DNA from 2 places in the Cellulomonas jepli genome. Region 1 is predicted to be linked to the other one. Evidence: riboswitches for the same ligand, from Rfam matches in the RefSeq annotation. Region 1 holds a riboswitch; the other holds the start of a gene.

Region 1 (4,004 bases):
CGACTCCTCCTCTCCGGAGACCCCCGTCGCGCCCGGCCTCGCCCGGCGTGGCGCCGAGGCCGTGTCGGAGGTCGGAGAGACGCTGGGAGCTCACGAGGAGGGGTGGGTCATGGCCGGAGCGGACGACGACCTCAGGGTCGACGAGGTCACGGACGAGGTGCGCGCCGCGTACGCGGCGGCCACGTGGTTCGAGCTGGCCCGTGCGACGTCCGAGGCGCACCAGGCGGCCGAGCGCCACGGCGCCCGCGAGCCGGGGGCCGACGCCCGTCGCGCCCGCTACGCCGCGCTGCGTGCGCTGCTCGACGAGGCGACGGAGAACGTGAGCACGCACTGCCTGCACGCGAGGCTCTGAGTCCGCGCACGTCCCGCACGGGCGCTCCCCCGTCGCCCGGTCGGCCCGCTCGCCCGTGCTCACGCGCGGCGGGCACCCGGCCGGTCATCGTCCGCCCGTGCTCAGCGCACGGCGGGCACCCGGCTCGTCGCCGTCCGCTCGTGCGGGTGCTCGGCGGCGCGGCCCTGGAACGCGAGGACCGCCGGGTTCAGGACGTGGCCGTCGCGCACCTCGATCGCGCGGCGCAGCGTCTCGTCGCGCGCCCACGCGTCCGGCCCTCCCATGACTCCCGCGAGGAACGGCAGCACCGCCTCGCTGATCTCCCACGACGCCGAGCTCCACAGGTAGGACGGGCTGTGGTCGACGGCGTAGTAGGTGACGTGGTCGCCGACCTCGAACGCCGGGTCACGGAACGAGGTCGGCCGGGCCCACTCGAAGCCCATCCCGGCGTCGCACGAGACGTCGACCACGAGGCTGCCCCGCCGGAACGCCGCGAGGTCCTCGGTGCGCAGGTAGACCACCGGGTGCTGGGGGTCCTGCAGCGTGCAGTTGACGACGACGTCGTGCCCGGCGAGGAGCTCCGCGACCGCCACGCGCCCCTCCCCGGTGTCCACGTGGCCGTCCGGCTCGAGGTGCACGATCCGGGTCTGGTGGATCGGCGCCCCGACCGCGGCGACGCCCCGGTGCGTCACGACCTCGACGTCGTGCACCCCGTGCGCGAGGAGCGCGGTCACCGCGCCGCGGGCCGTGGCGCCGAAGCCGAGGACCACCGCGGACAGCCGCCGGCCGTAGTCGCCGGTCAGCCCGACGAGCTGGAGCGCGTGCAGGACGGAGCAGTACCCGGCGATCTCGTTGTTCTTGTGGAAGACGTGCAGGCCGAACCCGCCGTCGTCGGCCCAGTGGTTCATCGCCTCGAACGCGAGCAGGGTCAGCCCGTGGTCGATCGCGACCTGCGTGAGGGCGACGTCCTGGACGCAGTGCGGCCAGCCCCACAGCACCTGGCCCGCGTGCATCGCCTCGAGGTCCTCGACCTGGGGCTTCGGCAGCAGCACCACGTCGGACTCCGCGATCACCTGCGCGCGGGGCGCGAGCCCGCCGACGAGCAGGGCGAGCTCCGCGTCGGGCACCCCGAGCCGCTCGCCGTAGCCCTCCTCGAGCGTGGTCCTCGCGCGCAGGCCGGGGTCGATGCGCTCGAGGTGCGCGGGGTGGATCGCGAACCGCCGCTCGTCCTCCTTGCGTGACGTCGAGATGACACCCAGGCTCAGCGGACCCATCACGTGCCCCCCTCGGAGGGGTCGCGACGACCCCGTGCCGCGAGCGTACGCCCGGGCCGGGAGAGTGAGGCGCTCGTCACATCCCGGGCGCTGCCGATCGGGTGCTCGTGCCGGATTTACGCGGGGATCTCCCGTTCTCGGCGTGACCCACGTCATCCCTTCGGGTGATCGTGCGACCTGGACACGTGTTCACCCGTGACCTTGCCGTGACATATCGCGAGGGCCGTGCCTAACATCGTCGCGCCCCACCCTCCTGGGGCGGCCTGAGGTGGATCGCCGAGTCCTGCCACCACCCGCGGTCAGTTCGAGTCTCGCTGGCAGGAGCGGGGGACCCACTTGTGGGCATCCGTGCGGTGTCCTTGGGGTGAAGCCGGTCGAACCTGACCGGCCGGGCGTTCTCCAGCCCGAACCCGACAGCTCACCTCGTAGGCGTCTGGAGAGGTTCTGCATGCCCTCGAGCACGTCTCACGGCCGTCGCCGGTCACCCGGTCGTCCGACGACCCCCCTCACCGACCTCGCCACGGCCACCAGCGCCGGCATCGCCACGGCGGGTCGCCGCTCGGCGGTCGTCGCGGCCGGCTCCGGCCTCATGATCGGCATGGTCGCGGTCCCCGCCTCCGCCGAGGGCAGCAGCGCCGGTGGCGCCTCCCTCGCCGCGGTCGACAGCACCGTCCTCACGGCCTCGGCCCGCGCGATCCTCGAGACCTCCCCGGTCGTCGCGGCAGCGCCCGACGCGGTGTGGGGCTTCGACGCCCCGACGCTGACCGCCGTCACGCCGCCGCCCCCGCCGGAGCCCGAGCCCGAGCCGGAGCCCGTCGTGGAGACGCGCGCCGCGAGCACGTCGCGCAGCGCCGCGCGTGCCGCCGTCGTCGAGGAGGCCCCCGCCGAGGAGGAGGCCACCGCGGTCTCCGTCCCGGCCTCGGCCGTCGGCAACGCGATCGTCGAGATCGCGGCCCGGTACGTCGGCGTCCCGTACGTCTCGGGCGGCACGACCCCCGACGGCTTCGACTGCTCGGGCTACACGTCCTACGTGTTCGCGCAGGTCGGCATCACGCTCCCCCGCACGTCGGGCGAGCAGCGCTACGCCGGCACCGTCGTCTCGCGGGCCGACGCCCAGCCCGGTGACCTCATCTGGTCGCCCGGCCACATCTCGATCTACGCCGGCGACGGCATGCAGCTCGACGCGCCCCGCCCGGGCAAGACGATCCAGCTGCGCTCGATCTGGCAGTCCAGCCCGGTCTTCATCCGGGTCGGCTGACCTCAGCGTCCGCACGGCACGAGAGCGCCCGCCCCTCCGGGGGACGGGCGCTCTCGTCGTTCCCGGGCGCGCCGCCTCAGCGCACGCGGTAGGTCTCGACGAGCCGGTCCATGAGCGCGTCGAGCCGCGCGTCGACGACCTTGCGGGTCGGGTCGGCGTCGAACCAGTCGACGATCTCGCGTGCGCCCCGCTCGAAGGGCACGGTCGCGCGGTAGCCGGGGACGACGCTGCGCACCTTGGTGTTGTCGAAGACCATCGAGTGCGCCTTGTCGCCGAGCAGCCCGGCGCCCCACTCGGGGTCGTGGGACGCGATGACGTCGGACGGCACGTGCACGATGCGGGCCTCGACCCCGGCGGCGGCGGCGAGCGCGTGCGTGATCTGGTCCCACGTGAGCACGTCGTCCGACGTCAGGTGGAACGCCTCCCCGAGCGTGCGCGGGTGGCCGAGCAGCGGCACGAACCCCTGGGCGAAGTCGGTGTGGTGCGTGAGGGTCCACAGCGACGTCCCGTCCCCGTGCACCACGACCTCCTTGCCCTGGCGCATCCGCTCGAGGGCCGTCCAGCCGCCGTCGAGCGGCACGAGCGTGCGGTCGTACGTGTGCGAGGGCCGCACGATCGTCGCGGGGAAGCCGTCCTCGCGGTACGCCCGCACGAGCAGGTCCTCGCACGCGATCTTGTCGCGCGAGTACTGCCAGTGCGGGTTGCGCAGCGGGGTCGACTCTGTCACCGGCAGCCGGGCCGGCGGCGTCTGGTACGCCGAGGCGGAGCTGATGAACACGTACTGGCCGGTGCGCCCGGTGAACAGCTCGACGGCGGTCCGCACGTGCTCCGGGGTGAAGGCGACCCAGTCGACGACGGCGTCGAACTCCCGGTCGCCGAGCGCCTCGCGGACCGAGGCCGGGTCCCGGACGTCGGCGCGCACCGTCCGGACGCCGTCGGGCAGCGGGCGCGTCGTGCTCTCGCCGCGGTTGAGGACCGTGAGGTCGAGGCCGCGCTCGACGGCGAGGCGGGTGGAGGCGGAGCTGATGATGCCGCTGCCGCCGAGGAACAGGACCGAGAGAGCACTCATGACGGCACGCTAACCCGGACGGCCGGGGAGTGACGGAGATCACGGCGGCATAACGATGTGAGCCGATCCGGG
Region 2 (4,004 bases), on a different contig from region 1:
TCGGTGATCACCCTTCGAGCGTCGGGTGCCGTGGCCTGGCGCGCCGCGCCGAGCGCATGAACGCAGTAGATGGCGAGCACGTCGACGTCGACGTCGACGCGAACTCGGCCTCGGCGGCTCTCTTCTCCGAGCAGGTCACGAAGGAGCGCGTGCAGTTCGTGCTGAGCCTCGGCGACGTACCCCTCGAAGTGCAGTCCGGCCGTGGCCGGCTCCTCGCTGTGCGCCGACGACAGACTGGCGTACGCCTCAAGCACGGCGCGCAGGGCGTGATCGGAATCCGTGGAGTGGGCGCGGACGTGGCGCAGATGCTCCAGGTGGCTGCGCACCTGGCGCTCGTGCCACGCGAGCAGGAGCTCGCGGGTGTCCGCGAAGTACCGGTAGAGCGTGCCTCTGCCAATCCCGGCCCGCTCGGCGACCGCCGACATGGTCAGGCCGGTCGGACCAGCGTCCGTGTAGATGGCGCCGACGGCGTCGAGCACGGACTCGCGCACGGCGTGGCGGTGGGCGTCGACCGAGTCGCGCCAGAGCAGCGGCATGCCCCCACCGTACCCACCCGAGTGACAGGGCGTCTGCCATGTGACACTGTGTTCCATAAAGCCGACCGAGGAGCTCTCGTGGACACCACACCGGATCGACCGTCCTCCCCATCAGCCGACCACGTCCGGACGGAGCGCCCGCGGGCACCGCGTTGGGTGAAGGTCCTGGCCATGCTCGGCGCCATGGTGGCGGCGTTGGTGGTGATCGCCCTGCTGGTCGGCGGCGAGCACGGCCCGCAGCGCCATGGGGCGGCTGGCGCCGAGGCGGGTCCGACCGTCGATTCGGGGGCGCGGGGGTGAGGATGTCGCCAGGGCTGCGCAAGGGAGCGCTGTGCCTGCACATCACGTCCTCGGTCGGGTGGACCGGGGCGGTGCTGACGTTCCTGGGGCTGTCCGTGGTGGCGATCACCGCACGGGAGGACGCGACGGTGCGCGCGATGTACGTCGCGATGGATGCGCTGGCGTGGACGGTGCTCGTGCCGCTGGCGCTCGCCTCACTGGCGACAGGGCTGGTGCAGTCGCTGGGCACGGTGTGGGGGCTCGTGCGGCACTACTGGGTGGTGACCAAGTTGGTGCTCACCGTGGTGGCCACATTCGTGCTGGTGCTCTACACCCAGACCCTCGCCACGCTGGCCGAGGTCGCGACGGACACCTCGAGCGGCGAGCTCGACGCGCTGCGCTCGGTCTCACCGGTGGTGCACGTGGTCCTCGCGCTGGTAGTGCTGCTGGGCGCGACGGTCTTGTCGGTGTTCAAGCCCAAGGGCCTGACGGCCCGCGGGTGGCGGCTGCAGCAGCGCACGCGGGCCGCCTGACCCCGGCGGGGCTAGGTCTCGCGGGCCGCGGGGTCGACGGCTTCGGCGCTGTGCTGCAGCTTCGTCCCGGGTTCGACGCCGGCTTCCTCGAGCCGCCAGATGAGCTCACCGATGGTGCGTTGCACCTCGCGCCACTGGGCTTCGGGGTGCGTGGCGCCGCCGTCGACGGCGCGGTGGGCGTCGAAGGACGTCAGGTACGCCTTCAGCCCGGCGCCCAGCAGCATGAGCTCACGCCCGGTGAGGGTGACCTGGTGCGGTGCGTCGTTGTCCACCGGGCCACCTACCGGGTCAGCCGACGCGGATGAAGGTGGGGTTGGTCTGCCAGATCTCGCGGATCTGGATCGTCTTGCCCGGGCGGGGGGCGTCGACCTGCATGTTGTCGCCGGCGTAGATCGAGATGTGCCCCGGGGACCAGATGAGGTCGCCCGGCTGGGCCTCGGCGCGGGAGACGACCGTGCCGGCGCCGCGCTGGGCGGAGGACGTGCGCGGGAGGGTGATGCCGACCTGGGCGTACACGTAGGACGTGAACCCCGAGCAGTCGAAGCCCTCGGGGGTGCTGCCGCCGGACAGGTAGGGCACCCCGACGTAGCGGGCCGCGATCTCGACGATCGCGTTGCCGTTCGCCGACGCGGGCGCCGCAGCGCCGATCGGCTCCGCCTCGGCGGCAGGGGCCTCCTGCGCGGCGGGCTCGGCTGCCGCGGCGCGGGCCGCGCTGCGCGAGGCAGGCGCCGGCGCGGGCTCGGGCGCTTCCTCGACGACGGGCGGCGGGGCGACCGCGGTCAGCGTCGGTGCGTCGAAGCCCCAGACGGCGTCGGGGGCGGCGGCCACGACCGGGGAGGTGTGCACCAGCGCGTGCGCGGAGGCAGTCAGCGCAGCGGTGTTGACGCCGGCGACGCTGGCGGCGTGGGTACCGGACCCGTGCGCGGATGCGGGCACAGCCACCATCGAGAGGAGCAGACCGGACCCGGCGGCGGCGACGGCCGAGCGGCGACCAGCGGTGGCCAGGCCCGCGCTGGTCGCGGTGGCGAGGTCGTCGAGAGAGGTCGTGGGGCGACCCGGTGAACGGCGACGGCCGCGGGTGGCGCTCGAAGGCATGGTGAACCTCTCCAGACGCCTACGAGGTGAGCTGTCGGGTTCGGGCTGGAGAACGCCCGGCCGGTCACGTTCGACCGGCTTCACCCCAAGGACACCGCACGGATGCCCACAAGTGGGTCCCCCGCTCCTGCCAGCAGGACTGGAACTGACCGCGGGTGGTGGCAGGACTCGGCGATCCACCTCAGGCCGCCCCAGGAGGGTGGGGCGGGTCGATCCTAGGTGCCCCCTCGCGCGAATGTCACGGCGAGATCACGCTGGGAGGGCCACACGCCGCACCACGTGCTGGTCACCGCGACATGACCGCCCGAGCGGGAATGCCCACGCACCGGGACACGTTGTGCGCTGGTATACCCCCCAGGGGTATCCGTAGCGGGTAGGTCGTCGAGGAGGGCCGGATCATGAGCACGTCGCATCCCGAGCACCACACCACCCCGCCAGGTGCCGAGCACACCGGCCACCACGGCACGCCGGCGAGGGTGACCCCGGGCCCGGAGCCGACGGCTCACGGTGAGCACCACCCGGTGCACGCCCAGCACCACCCTGACCACGGCGCGCACGGCCACACCGACACCGCCCACGCCGAGCACGATCACCAGGGGGCGGCGCCGGCGGGTGGCCACGAGCATGGGCACGGTGGCCATGGTGGGCACGGGGACCACGTCGGGCAGTTCCGGCGGCTGTTCTGGCTGACGCTCGTACTGGCGGTCCCGACGGTGCTGGCCAGTGAGATGTTCGCGGCGCTCCTGGGGTACTCCCTGCCGGACGCACCCGCGATCGCGTGGATCTCACCGGTGCTCGGCACGATCATCTATTTCGTCGGCGGGCGACCTTTCCTGGTCGGGGCGGTCAGCGAGCTGCGGGCACGCAAGCCCGCGATGATGCTGCTCATCGGCATGGCCATCACGGTGGCGTTCGTCGCGTCCTGGGGCTCGAGCCTGGGGGTGCTGTCCCACGAGCTCGACTTCTGGTGGGAGCTCGCGCTGCTGGTGGTCATCATGCTGCTCGGGCACTGGGTCGAGATGCGGTCCCTGGCCCAGACGTCCTCCGCGCTGGACTCCCTGGCCGCGCTGCTGCCCGACGAGGCCGAGCGCGTCGACGGAGACACCATCACGGTCGTCGCCCCCGCGGACCTGCGCCTGGGGGACGTGGTGATTGTGCGCCCCGGTGGACGGGTGCCTGCCGACGGGGTCGTGGTCGACGGGTCCGCCGACGTCGACGAGTCGATGATCACCGGGGAGTCCCGCCCGGTCCGGCGCGGCGCAGGTGACCACGTCGTGGCCGGGACCGTCGCCACGGACTCCGCGATCCGGGTCCGCATCGACGCCGTCGGGGACGACACCGCCCTGGCCGGCATCCGCCGCCTGGTCGAGCAGGCCCAGTCCTCCTCCACCCGCGCCCAGCGCCTGGCCGACACCGCCGCCGGGTGGCTGTTCTGGTTCGCGCTCGGCTCCGCCGCCCTCACGCTCGCCGCGTGGCTGACGTGGGGCACCCCGGAGACGGCGTGGATCCGGGTCATCACCGTCCTGGTGATCGCCTGCCCCCACGCCCTGGGCCTGGCGAT

The links. A riboswitch is a leader RNA that binds a small molecule or an ion and turns the genes downstream of it on or off. The one in region 1 is predicted to bind cyclic di-AMP.
Region 2: it holds a riboswitch for cyclic di-AMP, as region 1 does, so the genes downstream of both, AB6N24_RS08940 (C40 family peptidase) here and AB6N24_RS10105 (C40 family peptidase) in region 1, are expected to answer to the same signal.

Annotation. Positions count from the first base shown of each region.
Region 1 covers NZ_JBFTER010000034.1:2,605-6,608, forward strand. The annotation lists gene AB6N24_RS10095 (hypothetical protein) at 110-352, shown strand; gene AB6N24_RS10100 (N(5)-(carboxyethyl)ornithine synthase) at 454-1,605, opposite strand; cyclic di-AMP (ydaO/yuaA leader) riboswitch at 1,870-2,051, shown strand; gene AB6N24_RS10105 (C40 family peptidase) at 2,054-2,863, shown strand; gene AB6N24_RS10110 (NAD-dependent epimerase/dehydratase family protein) at 2,940-3,932, opposite strand.
Region 2 covers NZ_JBFTER010000028.1:28,369-32,372, forward strand. The annotation lists gene AB6N24_RS08920 (TetR/AcrR family transcriptional regulator) at 1-536, opposite strand, end outside; gene AB6N24_RS08925 (hypothetical protein) at 708-836, shown strand; gene AB6N24_RS08930 (DUF2269 domain-containing protein) at 839-1,348, shown strand; gene AB6N24_RS08935 (hypothetical protein) at 1,360-1,620, opposite strand; gene AB6N24_RS08940 (C40 family peptidase) at 1,637-2,293, opposite strand; cyclic di-AMP (ydaO/yuaA leader) riboswitch at 2,446-2,627, opposite strand; gene AB6N24_RS08945 (heavy metal translocating P-type ATPase) at 2,842-4,004, shown strand, end outside.